DNA from 3 places in the Turicibacter sp. GALT-G1 genome. Region 1 is predicted to be linked to each of the others. Evidence: riboswitches for the same ligand, from Rfam matches in the RefSeq annotation. Region 1 holds a riboswitch; each other region holds the start of a gene.
The links. A riboswitch is a leader RNA that binds a small molecule or an ion and turns the genes downstream of it on or off. The one in region 1 is predicted to bind lysine.
Positions count from the first base shown of each region.

Region 2: it holds a riboswitch for lysine, as region 1 does, so the genes downstream of both, lysA (diaminopimelate decarboxylase) here and NEH74_RS10935 (YfcC family protein) in region 1, are expected to answer to the same signal.
Region 3: it holds a riboswitch for lysine, as region 1 does, so the genes downstream of both, NEH74_RS02635 (Na+/H+ antiporter NhaC family protein) here and NEH74_RS10935 (YfcC family protein) in region 1, are expected to answer to the same signal.

Region 1 is NZ_JAMQUS010000061.1:32,330-37,760, forward strand. It holds gene NEH74_RS10930 (hypothetical protein) at 1-182, shown strand, start outside; lysine riboswitch at 625-799, shown strand; gene NEH74_RS10935 (YfcC family protein) at 1,043-2,470, shown strand; gene NEH74_RS10940 (M20 family metallopeptidase) at 2,483-3,613, shown strand; gene NEH74_RS10945 (AI-2E family transporter) at 3,762-4,928, shown strand; gene NEH74_RS10950 (helix-turn-helix domain-containing protein) at 5,430-5,431, shown strand, end outside.
Region 2 is NZ_JAMQUS010000024.1:7,017-12,447, forward strand. It holds gene NEH74_RS04450 (aspartate kinase) at 1-16, opposite strand, end outside; gene lysA (diaminopimelate decarboxylase) at 30-1,325, opposite strand; lysine riboswitch at 1,455-1,632, opposite strand; gene NEH74_RS04460 (hypothetical protein) at 1,952-2,125, shown strand; gene NEH74_RS04465 (L-lactate dehydrogenase) at 2,242-3,186, opposite strand; gene NEH74_RS04470 (GNAT family N-acetyltransferase) at 3,333-3,839, shown strand; gene NEH74_RS04475 (ATP-binding protein) at 3,887-4,483, opposite strand; gene NEH74_RS04480 (DUF1456 family protein) at 4,649-5,164, opposite strand.
Region 3 is NZ_JAMQUS010000010.1:16,673-22,103, forward strand. It holds gene NEH74_RS02635 (Na+/H+ antiporter NhaC family protein) at 1-1,359, opposite strand, end outside; lysine riboswitch at 1,506-1,678, opposite strand; gene rlmD (23S rRNA (uracil(1939)-C(5))-methyltransferase RlmD) at 1,866-3,260, shown strand; gene NEH74_RS02645 (hypothetical protein) at 4,061-4,360, opposite strand; gene NEH74_RS02650 (DUF805 domain-containing protein) at 4,606-5,064, shown strand; gene NEH74_RS02655 (glycoside hydrolase family 43 protein) at 5,249-5,431, shown strand, end outside.

The DNA of each region.
Region 1 (5,431 bases):
TGCATCGGATGATTTATTTATTACGATTATCATTTTGTATCGATCAAAAGAATAAGTACATTCCGGATACGAAAGTAAATGATACTCCGAATAACTCAACTAATAATAAAATTAGTTTAGAAGATTATCCAATTGACTTAGTCAATTTAGATGAAATCTTGGAAGAATCACATCATATTTGAAATGTCTTACAAATAAAATCGATATAAAATAAGTTTCTATATCTATCATTAATTAGGGAGAGTGTTATACACTCTAATTAAGATTAGTGTCGTTCATCATTACAAGGGTACGTAGAAAGCTGTTGTTAGGGGTAGCAACAGCTTTTTATGTTTCATTAAAAATATTCAAAAAAATAAAGCCTTAAATCATCATGAATACACATTAATATTTAAAAAATAAACGAAATAGTCTTCTTTTAAACTATATGATTATAAAATAGAGAATGATAAAACAAGCATCAAATAATAAAATGCTAATTTCAACATTATATGGTATTTATAACTAATTTATATAAAATTTTAATGTTTTAATAATAAAAAATAAGTGTTTCTTATACTATTTAATAAAAAAATGTTGTTTTTGAGTATAAAATAAGATAAGATGACATTGTAAATTAAATAGGTTTTAGATAGAGGTGCGGTAATTAAGAGTACTATCGAAGAGTGAAGATGTTGACGCGATAGGAAAGGGATTCTCGCCGAAGCCTATAACTGATACTTTAAGGTTATAGAGCTGGTGTTAAGTAGAAGATATTTAACATTGTCACAATTTATTATTGTGGAGGGCTATCATTCCGGATTTAAATCATCCTAACTTAGTACGGTTATATGATAAAAGTCTTGAGAATGGCCTCAGGACTTTTTGAATGTTTTGATTAGAGTCGTCCCAATAATCGTGGAGAGCTATCATTTGAGAATCGGAAATAAGGATGATCTATTGTTCTTTTCTGAAGGTCGTGAGTGAATGGCTCAAGGCTTTTTTTATTTGCCTCTTTCAACTAAACACTATTTAAAATTTAAAATAAGAGGGAGAAAAAAATATGCTTAGTTTAAGAAAACCAAGAGTTGATGGTAAAGAGGAGACAAAAGAATTTAAAGTCCCTCATACTTTAGTCATTGTTACATTTATTTTAGTTATCGTAGCATTAGCAACATGGATTTTACCTGCAGGAACATATGAGCGTATCGTCAATGATGCAGGGAAAACAGTCGTTGTTGATGGTTCATTCGCTTATGTTGATCAAACCCCACAAGGATTATTTAGTGTATTACAAGCCCCAATTCATGGAATTGTAGGAGCGGCAGAAATTATTGCTTTCTTATTTGTAGTTAGCGGATCAATTGCAATTATTACAAAAACACGTGCTATTGATGCTGGAATTACAAATGCCGTTAAATCATTTAAAGGAAAAGAAATGTTAATGATTCCGGTTATTATGGGATTATTCTCATTAGGTGGGGCCATCTTCGGAATGACGGAAGAAGCTATTCCATTTATTGCGATGCTTATTCCTTTATGTTTAGCCTTAGGATACGATAGTATTATGGCGATGGCAATTTCTTATATGGGATGTATTGTTGGATTCGCAACAGCCATGTTAAATCCATTCTCGGTAGGAATTGCTCAAAGTATCGCACAGGTGCCAGCAGGAACAGGGGTTGGATTCCGCACGATCATCTGGGCGGTTACAACAGTAGCTTCAATTTTATATTTAATGTGGTATGGACGCCGTATTAAACGTAATCCACAATTAAGTCCAGTTTACGAAATTGATCAGGTACGTCGTCAGGAGTTAGAAGACGCAGAATCTGAACATTTACCATTCACATTCAAACATAAAGTTATTTTAGCATCTATCTTAGTATGTTTAGCTGCTATCGTTATAGGTGTTTTACAATTTGGATTTGGAATTCCAGAAATTGCGGCTATTTTCTTTGCAACGGGAATTATCTGTGGATTCATTGGGCGTTTAAGTTTAGATGATATGGCCAATTCATTCATTCATGGAGCAAAAGATATGATTAGTGCAGCAGTAGTGGTTGGATTTGCACGTGCAATTGTTATCATTGCTCAAGACGGACAAATTATTGATACGATTCTTTATAACTTATCAAACTTCATTGGACAATTGCCATCGTTAGTTGCTGGATATGTGATGTTCTTTGTTCAAATGTTTATCAATTTCTTTATCTCATCGGGATCAGGACAAGCTGCTTTAACGATGCCAATCATGGCACCGCTTGGTGAGTTAGTTGGTATTACACCACAAACTTCAATTTTAATTTTCCAATTTGGTGATGGATTCTCAAATGCTATCTTCCCAACAAGTGCTGTTTTAATGGCTTGTTTAGGTGTAGCGGGAATTCCATGGGCAAAATGGATTAAATGGGTTTGGCCAGTTCAATTAATTTTTGGTGGATTAGCAATTATCTTTATTACAATTGCCATCTTAATGGGATGGTCATAAGGAGACAGTATAATGAAAAAAGAATTATTATCAATCGGGGAATCATTAAAAGAACGTTTAGTAGACATGAATCGCTTTATTCATGATAATCCGGAATTAGGGAATCAAGAATACAAAGCAGTTGAAAAATTAACAACCTTTTTAAAAGAACATGATTTCGAAATTAAATGCCCAGTGGCAGGGTTAGACACTGCATTTGAGGCTGTATACGATAGTGGGAAACCAGGTTTATCAGTGGCATACCTTTGTGAATACGATGCCTTACCTGAACTAGGACATGGATGCGGTCATAATATGATTGGTGTAATCAGTGCCGGGGCTGGAGTTGCCTTAAGTAAAGTTATCGATGAAATCGGTGGAAAAGTCTATGTGTTCGGGACACCTGCCGAAGAAACAAATGGAGCAAAAGTGACTATGACAGAGGCTGGACTGTTTAACAAGATGGATGCTGTTATGATGGTGCACCCTTCGGGATTCACGACAGAAAGTGGAACATCTTTAGCGATGGAAGCTTTACAGTTTGATTATACAGGTCGTCCATCTCATGCAGCTGCATCTCCTGAAAACGGGATTAATGCTTTAAATGCAGTGATTCAATTATTTAATGGAGTAGATGCTTTACGTCAGCATGTGACACCAGATGTAAGAATGCATGGAATTATTACTAATGGTGGGGTTGCTGCTAATATTGTACCTGAACATGCAACAGCACAGTTTTATATCCGCGCAGCAACTAAAGAATATTTAGCAGTTGTTAAGGAAAAAGTGTTAGGTATTGCTCAAGGGGCTGCTTTAATGACAGGAGCAACTTTAGAAGTAAGCAACTATGAGTTATCATATGATGATTTAAAAACAAATGCTGTGCTTTCAGAAACATTTAACGAAAACCTTCGTTCATTAGGAATTACAGAGATTCATAAACATCGTAAAGGAACAGGATCAGTAGATATTGGAAACATTAGTAATGTATGTCCAACTATCCATCCGTATATCGGAATTGCTGATTGTGAAATTACAGGACATTCTCAACAAATGGTTGATGCAACGGTAACAGATTTCGCTCATGATCGTTTAATAACAGCTGCAGTTGCTTTAGCTTATACAGGATATGATGTATTATCTGGAGCTATTAAATTGAAATAATAAAAACCACCCAAAGGTGGTTTTTTACATATATAGAAAAATAGTAGAAATATAGGAACATAGGTATAAGTTTTACCTTATTTATGATATATAATTATAATTAGATAGCGGATTAGGAAGACTAATTAAAAAGTCATAAGGAGGACATATGAAATTCAACTGGAATAAGAAATATAACACGATTGCAGTATATGCGTTTATTGTTGTGAGTTTAAGTATTATTTTTTATAATATTATCTCAAAGCTTGAAAGCTTTGCAGGCAAGTTAAATGAAATTATGGGTATTTTTCAACCCTTCATTATCGGATTCATTATTGCGTATTTATTAAACTTTATTCTTAAGTTTTATGAAAATAAAGTATTTAAAATGAGAGGGCTAAATAAAGTTAAAAAGTCATCGATAAGAGGTCTAGGGATTTTACTCTCTTATATTACCGCAGGAATTATATTATATGTCTTTATGCAATTTGTTCTTCCACAATTAATTGAAAGTGTCCGTGGATTAATTAACGATATTCCACGATATGTTAAAGAGCTAACTATTATTGTTGATACGCAGTTGCAAGAAATGAATATTAATCAAGAATATATGACACTCATTAGTGAAAAATTCGCAGAGATTACAAACTGGGTAATTCAGTTGTTAACAAACGTTTTACCGATTGTCGGAAATGCTGTGATGTCTATTGCCTCAAGTATTTGGAATATTGTCTTAGGTATTATCATTTCTATTTACTTATTAATGGACAAGGAAAAATTCTTTGGACTAGGAAAAAAAGTTGTGACATCGTTATTTAATGAAAAGCATACAACAATTATTCTAGACTTGGCGAATCGTACTAATTTAACATTCGGTAGGTTCATCGGTGGAAAAATTGTTGATTCATTGATTATTGGGATTTTAACCTTTATCATCTTAGCTATTTTTAAGATGCCGTATGTCTTATTAATTTCAGTGATTATTGGGATTACGAATATTATCCCATTTTTCGGACCATTTATTGGTGCAATCCCATCAGCCATTATCATTTTATTCGTATCTCCAATCCAAGCATTGTGGTTCTTAGTCATTGTTCTTGTGATTCAACAAGTCGATGGAAATATTATTGGACCTAAAATCTTAGGAGATTCAATTGGAATTTCAGCCTTCTGGATTTTATTCGCAATTTTAGTTGCAGGAAAACTGTTTGGATTAGTAGGAATGATCATTGGAGTTCCGATGTTTGCAGTCATTTATTCAATTATTAAGGATATTATTGAAGCACGTTTACGATATAAAGGTTTACCCACTGAAACAAATAATTATATGGATTAATTCAAGGTACCCCTATTAGGGTGCCTTTTTCTGTATCGGGTTACTGATTTTACAGCAACTATTGTTGCATATATAGGGATATGTTATGATGAACCGTATCACAAGTAACGGAGCACGCTTTAATTAGAAAACTTATATCTTATTTTAGGTTTAAACATAATATAATAATTATATAAATAAAAAATGCTTAGTGCGTCAACACTAAGCATCCTTAGAGTATTTATTTGAGCAACTGCGTCGGCGAATTACTTTTGCTTTAGAGCTATCGTATCAAGTAAATAAAAATTAGAACTAATCTTTGAGGGATGGAGTGCTTTTTTATTTGCATTTAATTTCTATATTAAGTCTGAGTACTTAAACTTTGATAGGAAAGGAGTAAAATAATATTGAAATTTACACTATTTTATATTTGCAACCAAAGTGCAACTTAGAATAGCGAGATAGTTGGTGGTGTAAACCAGAAAATATTGTTATAGTAAACCTAAGAAAGGAGTTGATAGTAT
Region 2 (5,431 bases), on a different contig from region 1:
GAACCAAAATCCCCATATTCTCATTCCCCCTATAAAACTTCTAAAGCTAGTAATTCCTCTAACGTTTGTCGTTTACAAATCACTCGACTTTTTCCATTTTGAACCGAAACAACCGCAGCCTTCGGAATCTTGTTATAATTTGATGACATCGAATATCCATACGCACCGGTTGAGGCAATAATCAAGATATCACCTGTTTCAATACCCTTAATATCAACATCTGTGATAAGAATATCACCACTTTCACAACATTTTCCTGCGATCGTTACTTGCTTTTGATCCCCTGTTCTCATTTTATTCACAATCGCACACTCATAACGTGCTTGATATAACGAAGGTCTGATATTATCAGTCATTCCACCATCTACACTGACATAGGTTCGAACATCTTTAATATCTTTCATCGATCCAACTGTATATAGCGTACTTCCAGCATTTGCGACAATGGAACGTCCTGGTTCAATAATCAACGTCGGTACGTTAATCCCTAATTTCTGACAAGATTTTTCTACTTTTTCAATCATAGCTTCACAAAATTGTTGAATGGTTTTTGGTTGATCATTTTTCGTATAATAAACGCCAACTCCTCCTCCTAAATCAACTTCTCTAATTTGAATGCCGTATGTTTCCTTAATCTCCTTAACTAAACTCATCATAATATCTACTTCATCTAAAAAAGGTTCTACATCAAAAATTTGTGATCCAATATGTGCATGTAATCCAACCAGTTGTAGATGCTCATATCGATGAAAACTGGCTAAACACTCATATAAATCCCCATTAGTCAAAGTAAATCCAAATTTCGAATCAATTTGTCCCGTTTTTATATAATCATGTGTATGTGCCTCTATACCAGGGGTAATTCTCAAATAAATCGCTTGCGATGTGCCTCTTTCCTTACAGAACTGTTCTAGCAAATCAAGTTCATAATAGTTATCAACAACAAATCGACCTACTCCTAACTCAAGCCCCATTTTAATTTCATCAATGGTCTTATTATTTCCATGAAACAGTACATTTTCCATTGGAAACTGAGCTTTATTCGCCGTGTATAGTTCTCCACCAGATACCACATCTAAATATAATTCTTCTTCTTTGATGAGTTGACACATATGAAGTGGTAAAAAGGCCTTCCCAGCATAAGCGACTCGATTTCGATGTTCTTTCACTTTGAAATGTTTCACATATTCGCGGCAATTCTCTCGAGCAAGTTGTTCATCAAAGACATATAAAGGGGTTTGATACGTCTTAGCAAGTTCTAAACAACTGACTCCTCCGATATAAAGTTCATCATTTTTTACTGACATCGTTCCTTGTAATTTCATTTTGTCGTCCTTCCTTTTCGTCATAAAGAGGCTCACATTTACAAATAAAAGCTCCCTCATTTGAATCATACTAAGGGAGCTTCGAAAAATACTATCCTAAAATAGATGATAACAGGATAGTCTCTATTTCTTAAATGTAGCTCAACACAAATTTGCATTTGTGACAGTGATGCATATATTCTATACACCCCCAGGTCTATAACCTTAAAGCTTCAGTTATAGCCTTCGGCGGTTATTCCTTTCTTCATACTTCATTGCGCTTACCTCATTATGAATACTCTTAAGAACCGCAGCCTCTACCTTAATTATTTATTATTAAGTTATTAATTATTTTAAAACATTTTCCATTATTTGTAAATAATATCAAACAAACTTAGTATATTCAAATCATTTAGCCTAATATTTCACTAACTCTACAATTAAAACTATATTCAATACCTAATAAATTTATACGGTACATTTCAGTTTTAATTAATTATTTATTACTAACCCAATCAGCCTATCTCATATTATATTAAACCCTAGGTTCTTTTGATTAAGGTTATTAGGGATTTTATTTTGTCGTTGATTAAGATATGATATAAATGATATAGTCATTTTTATCTATAAAGAAATGAGGTGACAAGATGTTTGAAGAGTTTGTGATGCAACCTTTATCTATGCTTTATGAAGATGGAACTTACGATGAAATCCCTTATTGTGCGAATTGTAATCTAGAAGTTGGACCAGGTGGGCGTGTCGATTCACGTTTCCCAATGCAGGATGATTATAATCGTTGTCGTGAATGTGTAGGGAAATAATAAAAACCACTTGCCGCCCTTGAAACGGTAAGTGTTTTTTTTGTTATGACAGATTGTAATATGAAGTGCGATACCTAAAGAAACCTCAATACTAGATTGAGGTTTCTTTTATTCAATTAACGCACGGTATCTAATGTTTCTTTTAAAATTGAGACGGATTTAGTTAATTGTTCGAGTTCTTCTGGACTAATATTTAAGTTAAAGACTTCGCGAATTCCGTTACGATTGACAATCGCAGGCACACCGGTAAAGATATCATGAAGACCATATTCACCATCTAAATAAGCTGACACTGGTAAGACTGAGTTTTCGTCATTTAGGATAGCTTTAACAATACGCGTGATACACATCCCAATTCCGTAATAAGTGGCGCGTTTACGTTCAATAATATGATAAGCAGCATCACGGACGTTGACATAGATTTCTTCTAAATCTTCTCTTTTATATTCTGGATGATCTTTAATAATATCGAAGATTGGTTTGACACCGACGCTTGTATGTGACCATAATGGCGTTTCAGTATCACCATGCTCACCGACAATATAACCGTGAACGTTACGAGGATCGACGTCTAAATATTTACCCATTTGGTATCTTAAACGAGCGGTATCAAGTGTTGTTCCGGTCCCAATGACACGATGTTTTGGTAAACCTGATTCTTGCCAAGCAATATAAGTTAAGACATCAACAGGGTTACTTGCAATTAACAGAATTCCATTAAATCCTGATTGCATAACATTTTTAATAACATCACGCATGATTTTCGCATTTCGTTCAACTAAGGCTAAGCGTGTTTCTCCGGGTTGTTGATTAACACCAGCTGTCACAACAACGATATCGGCTGTTTTACAGTCTGAGTAATCTCCAGCCCAGATTTCAATTTTTTCTGGGCCAAATGGAATCCCGTGATTTAAGTCCATGGCTTCACCAACAGCTTTTTCATGATTAACGTCAATTAGAACTAACTCCTCAGCTCCACCTTGGTTTACCATTGAATACGCAAAGCTCATTCCAACAAATCCTGTACCAACTAATACAACACGTCTAGTTCCAGTCTGCATAGCGACTACCTCCTTTAGTTTTACTTCATTAGTATGTACGAATTAGTCATTTCTAATTGCGAAATTTGTCGAAAACATTAGAGTTATGTTATAGAACTTGGTGATATAATGATTAATAATTATCCACTTTTGAAAGGAGAATAAAGATGTTAGCATTAAGATATACTAAACTAGAAGATATTGAACGTGTCATGGAGATTATTAAACAAGCTCAACAATATTTCAAAGAAAAGGGAATCAATCAATGGCAAAATGGTTATCCAAATGCTAAAGTCATTGAAAATGATATTAAAAATGGACATAGTTTTGTCTTAATAAAAAATAATGAGATTGTTGGAACCATCGCTATTTCTTTTGAAGGAGAAGCTACTTATAATAAAATTTTTGAAGGGGATTGGAAAAGTAATGATAACTATGCCGTCATCCATCGGATTGCAGTTGATCATGAGTTAAAAGGAATCGGGCTCTCATCTGAAATGATTAAACAAACTGAATTAATGTGTAATAAAAAAAGTGTTGGTAGCATTAAAGTCGATACACATGAGGATAACCAAGCGATGCAACGCTCTCTTATAAAAAATGGATTTGATTATTGCGGTGTCATTTATCTAGCTGATGGCAGTAAACGTGTAGCTTTTGAAAAATGTTTATAATGAAATAAAGCCTATATCGAAAATTGATATAGGCTTTATTTTATTTATTATTCAGCTAATTCTTCTACTGGTTGCGGTTTAACAATTTCTTTTTCAATTCCAACAATATTTAAGATTTTTTCTGAGCGTTCTCGCGTTGAACCTGTGATAACTTCATACTTCACATTCTCTGCATTTAAGAAGTTTAAGATTGCATCATCCACCATTTGAGCAACTTCTTCATCCTGCCAACGAACTCCATCTTTTTTATATCCAAATTCACGAGGTACAAAGAAGATATAGTCGTACTGAGGTAAGTCACGAATTGCTAAACTATATAAGTCATTTAAAATCTCAATTTCTTTTTTAGTACGTTTTTTATCTCCAAGCATTAAGCGTCCATAAATATATGGAACAAATGTTGCGTAATCCGTAACTGCATATTCATGTCCATCTAATGCTTTTTCTAAATGTAATTGTCCTAAATAAATTCCGTATTGCTCTGAAATTGATTCGATCATTCCTTTATCACGTAAATAATCGGTACTATATTCAGTCGCAACCCCGACATTAATATCACGGATTTTCATATCCACATATAATTGTTGAATTAACGTTGTTTTACCACATCTTGGTCCACCTAGAATTGCAATTCTTACTGTCATTTTTCACTTCTCCAATGTATAGAAATTTTTCATCATAAGCAGCTCTTTTGAAGTTAAATTATATCAATAAATGAAACTTTTTTCAACGACAATTTGTTTCAAATTAAGACATAATATACCAATTAAAAAGTAAAAAACCTTATCATAAGGATAAGGCTTTATTTATTATTTTTGCGTTGTACGGTATTGAATGGCTAATCCTTTTAAGAAATTACGTAAGTAACGATCGCCACACTCTTTATAATTTTTATGTCCTTCTTTACGAAGTACGGCACTTAATTCGCCCTTTGAAATTTTAACACCCGCTAATCCTAAAATATCAATAACTTCCTCTGACGTTAAAGATAGTGCAATTTTTAATTTCTTTAATACGATATTATTAATGTTATTACGTCTTGTAATACTAACTGGATTTTCAGGTTGTCCAGATTTCTTTTCTTGTGGACCACGTTTAAACGTAATTAATCCATTTAAGAATGCATCTAACATTTTATTGTTACATGGTAAGGTTTCATTACTGTCAGCATCTTGAAAACCAAATTCTTCTTTTACTTTGGTTAACATTTTTTTTACTTCTTCCTCTGTGACTTCTACTCCACCAAGTTTGAAAATTTTAACCATTTGTCCATCTTTTAAGTTTAGTGCATATCGAATACGAATTAAGATATCGTTATTATTCATGTTAGAACCTCCGTTTTTTGATACATCTTTTTTATTATACCAAATTATCTATATAGAAACAGAAATGTATTTTATAATTCTACATTGGTCTCAATTAGAGGCATCTGTTTATTATTTTGAATCATACTAATACTAAATCTATACCTTTCGAAATTCGTTAATTTAATCCCATATTATTTGTAATACTTTTTTAATTTATCGTCCCCTGTTAAAAAATTAATATTCCCCCTAATATAAATAGCTTCTTCTAGCTGCTATATAAAATAA
Region 3 (5,431 bases), on a different contig from region 1:
AATAGGTGAGGCATGATCTCCAAAGATAGCACCTGATAAAACAGCGGCCATGACTGGAATCATTAAATTCATATCAATCGCCGCTGCGACTGAACCAGCAATTGGAAGTAAGATTCCGAATGATCCCCATGACGTTCCTGTTGCAAAAGCCATGAAGCTTGCGACAATGAACATCACAACTGGGATGAAGTTTGGATTAATGTTCGCTGATGTAATGACAGAGGCTAAGTAGCCACCTGCATCTAACGCACTAACTAACTCACAAATTGCCCAGGCTAATAATAAAACGATAATGGCTCCAACCATTGACTTCATTCCTGAGAAGAAGGCTTTGACATATTGGTTCTGCGTGACTTCACCACTTATGACATGACGATATGCCATTCCCATTGACACGATTAATCCCGCTGCTCCACCAAAGCGAAGCGCTGTTGATAGGTTGATGTTATCTAAGATTGCGAAGAATAAGTTGAAGTCTGATGTGTTATTCATTGCCCCTATATAGCCAGTATACACCATCGTTAACACCGTCACGACGATTAAGGTCAAGATCGGGACGATTAAATCCCATACTGTTCCTTTTGATGACTCCACGTCGCCTCCGTGAGCGCTTGCCACTTCAGCACTCGTAAGAGAACTATCATTCCCATTGATCGTATCCGTCTCGTATTTTTTCATGAGTCCAAGATTTAAATTGTATTTAATGACAATGAAGACCATGATAACTGAGACAATCACATAGAAATGATAAGGAATCGTCATTAAGAAAGCAGAGAACGTATTGTACGTCGCACCTGTACTTGCAAAAATAACTGCCATCGACCCCATCACTCCAGTCGCCCAACTTGAAATCGGTGAGATCACACAGATTGGTGCTGACGTTGAATCGACAATGTAAGCTAGTCGTGCTCGTGAAATTTTTTGTTGCTGAGCTAACGGTTTTGAGACATTTCCGACAACTAGGGCATTAAAGTAGTCATCGACAAAAATTAAAATTCCTAAAATGGCAGACGTATATTGAACGCCTTCGCGCGTTTTGACGTGTTTGATAATCGCTTTTGTAAACGCAGACGCTCCGCCTGATAAGACGATGTAAGCTGTAATGGCGCCAAGTGCAAGTAAGAAGAAAACAATCGACAGGTTCCAATCATTTAAAAAGCCGATTAATCCATCTTTTTCAAAAATAAGTCCACTAAACGTTGATCCAAGCGTTTCAACCGTTTGAATGAGATTGAAATTGGCTAAAATAAAGGCAGCCGAGATGGCACCAATCCCGAGTGATAATACGACACGGCGCGTAAAAATAACAAGGGCAATAGTAAGTAGTGCCGGAATTAACGCATAAATAGTTCCAATCATATAAATCCTCTCCTCAATTGTTAGTGCAATTGAATAAGAAGCTGTTCTTTTGATAAAGAAAAAAGAGCCATGCAGAGTTAAACTCATACATGGCTCTAAAAAGTCTAAGGTTGTTAGACGATAGATGACAAGTATTATTTAACTCTCCGATCATTAGTCCTCCACTACAATTGTAGTGACAGTGTTAAATTTATTCAACATAACACCAGCACAAGTTTGGTTGACACAAACAAGACTTCGGCGTGGACACCTTTTAGAATTTGTCATCGACGTCACTCTCGAAATTCCTACTCATTGGACACGCACCTCTAACTCATCAAAGAGAACAAGAGACATATTCAATTAAGCCTATTTTAGCATCTTTTATAAAAAAGTCAAGCATTGGGTTCTAAAATAATCAAATCAATGTGTGAAAGTTATCATGAAATATAGGGATTTCGATGTAAAATGACAGGGAATGTGGTAAGATAAAGGATAGCTTAACAAAGCATTGGAGGTTTTAATAGATGAATATGTCACCTTTAAAGGTTGGTCAAGAATTTTTAGTGACGATTAAACGCATCGGAATTAACGGTGAGGGAATCGGATATTATAAAAAACAAGCGGTCTTTATTCTAGGAACGTTAGTGGGTGAAGAAGTGGTTGCGACTTGTACGCGTGTGGCAGGTGGTTACGCGGAAGCGGAACTGGTACGTGTGAAACGTAAATCAAAGCACCGTGTGCAACCCGCATGTGAAGTTTATGGACAATGTGGTGGATGTCAATTACAACATATGTCTTATCAAGAGCAACTTCGTATTAAACGTGATGCCGTTTCACAAGCGATTGAACGTTATACGAATTTAGATCCTGAAGAATGTGATATCCGTCCAACGATCGGAATGAAAGATCCGTATAACTACCGCAATCGCGCTCAAATGCCAGTTGGATATGACGAAGATGGGGTTATGGTTGGATTCTACAGCATGAATTCACGTGAATTAGTGAATGTAACAGATTGTGATGTTCAATATGAAGAAATTAACACAGTCATCAATCATGCGGTTGATTTATTAGATGATTACAAAGTGTTCGCTTACGCACCTAAAACGAAAAAAGGAACGGCACGCTATATTGTCGTTCGTCGTGGATTTAAAACAGGTGAGGTCCAGGTGACATTCGTATTCGCTAATAACGAGTTCAGAAAAATGAATGCTTTAGCGAAAGACTTAATGAAATATTGCCCAGATGTTAAATCAGTTTATTTAAATATTAACAACGAAGATACGCATGAAATCTTCGGAAAAGAAATGAAGCACATCGCTGGAGAAAAATTCATTTCAGATGAATTAGGACGCTTCAAGTTCAATTTATCTCCACGCGCGTTCTATCAGTTAAACCCAGAACAAACGATTAAATTATACAACCAAGTCAAATATGCAGCTGCTTTAAAAGGAAACGAAAAAGTGGTTGATGCTTACTGTGGTGTTGGAACAATCGGTCAATGGGTTGCAGATAAAGCAAGTGAAGTACGTGGGGTGGATATTACACGTCAAGCCATTGCGGATGCGAAAGAAAATGCAAAATTAAATGGTTTAACAAATACATATTATGCCGTTGGTAAAGCAGAACAAATCGTACCGAAATGGGCGAATGAAGGATTTAAACCAGATGTCGTGATTGTGGATCCTCCTCGTACAGGATTAGGAACTGAGCTAATCGAGATGTTAAAACGTGTGCAACCAAAAACGATTGTGTATGTGTCATGTAATCCATCGACGTTAGCTAAGAATTTAAAAGAATTAACGAAGAAGTACCGTGTGGACTATATTCAACCAGTGGATATGTTCCCACAAACGTCTCATGTTGAAGCCGTTGTGCGCTTAGTTCGCCAAGACCGCCCAGCTAAAAAACAACGCTAAGAATTTAGACAGTATCTTTAAGATGCTGTCTTTTTTTATACTAAGATGCACAGGGAGGGTATCAGGTCAAGTGGCTAGCGTTGTACATTGATCGACAAGAACAGTAGATGGTTTTAAAATAAGAAAATCTATGAGGCGATATTATAAGGGAGAGCTTCTACCGATGGGCTATTCTTATTAGTAGGTGAGCAAGCTCACCCCTAATCCCATTGATTCGCTCTCCCTGTCATCGCCTCAATTTTATTTTAAAACTTCTTTAGTGAGATGAACAGATACTAGCAATTGAACTGAGGTTATCGTGGTTAGAAAGATGCATGCTAAGATTTTGTAGCACTTGTTTTTTTTGAGATAACGTGGCAAAACAGGTGACAATGGGTCAACTGGATATAAGAGAATCTATCAATAAGGTTTAAATATAATTCGAATGTTTTGGTAGAGATAGAGGGGCTTTGATAGATCGGGTGTCGGTCTTAGTATAAGGGGAGGTAAAAAGAGAAAGAAAATGATAGGCACTAGTACTTGAAGTGAGGGGATCATAGTTAGAAAGATGCATACTAAGATTTTGTGGCGCTTGTTTTTGGGATAATATGGAAAACGTATAACGGTAAATCAACTAGGAAGGGATTTGTATTGATATTAAGTAGGAAGTAAATTGAATTTATAAAAAAGTGTTGTATTATTTTTTAATACTAATCGGTTTGTTGAGGGAATATCTTTGATTTTAGTTGGTTTAATTCTTCCGTTAGTCTATCTATTTCACTATAAAGGTTGTCAAAGTTTTCTTGTCGATATTCACTTCGTTATTGACTCACGGCTTCTCCTTGGCGAGCTAATTGGAATCCTCTTTGTTGAACCATATTCTGACTAGTGACAGCGATATCAAGGAGGGCTCCAGAAACGACATATTGCTCAAAGATATTTAAATTGATATTAATTAAAATAGTTACGACAGTGATGACTAGAATGTACTCAGTAGGATCTAAATCGGCAATAAAGGCTAAAAATTCACTGTCTGTGAATCCATACTTATAACTGCTTATTCCAGCAAATGCATCAAAGTTTAAAAGTGTATCGTAATTACCGGATAGAATAATATTCACTCTCTTTATGATAATAGTCTTGCTAACATATTATATGAACATTAGTGAGGGCAAAAGGCTGATAAAAAACATCCATAATTTTAAAAACGTTTATGATAAAGGATTATTTTATTCATGGGATGGTATCGCATTTGAGGTAAATTTGTTTTTTTATTGAAAGGGAGGAGTTGAGAGAACGTTTTGATGATGAAAACATAGAATATATATTGTAGTTAGATTTTAATGTGGTTTTAGGAGGGATTAGGATGACATTTGTAGGGGCTTTTAAGTCATTTTGGAAAAATTATTTTAATTTTAGTGGTCGTGCATCAAGACGTGAGTTTTGGTTTGTTGTTCTTTGGAATGTGATTATTGGTGCCGTTTTAGGATTTGGATTAGGTCTTTCTTTTGTTGGCATGATGGCATCTGCCGTTAGTTATGGGGATGGTTTTTCTGCGAGTACTGTTTTTGTCTCATTGTTTGGAGGTTTGTTAGCTATTTATAGTTTAGCAGCTCTTATCCCGTCATTGAGTTTATCCGTTCGTCGCTATCATGATACGGGATTATCAGGTTGGTGGTTTGTTGGTTTGTATGTGGTTAATCTCGTTATTGAGTGGACAACAAGTGGACTAGTTTGGTCAGTTATTGGCTTATTAGTTAGTATTGTTATGCTGATTATTACGCTTCTTCCAACGAATCACTTTTTAAAACAAGCTGAGGAATAAAAGCATTTAGGAGTTGAAAATTTTTAGAATTAAACTCCTTTTTTTATTTGAAAGTGCTTTTAAAAATAAGGTTATAATGATAATATATGGTTGTATTTGATTAACATGCAAGTGTTGTAAGAGAGGGGACTAAACTTGTAGGCTGATGTGTGATTCATTCGTTAATGAGAGGGGAAAGTGGAAGATGCAAGCGTATTTATTTGTTCATTTTAGAGAAAAGGCGACACCAGATGGTGAGCAAGTTTATTTTGGTTTGAGTAAAGATGGATTCCATTGGGAGGAAGTGAACAATGGGCGCCCTGTTTTGTGGGCTTATTATGGTGATAAGGGCGTTCGCGATTTTACAATTACGCGTCGTAAAGATAAT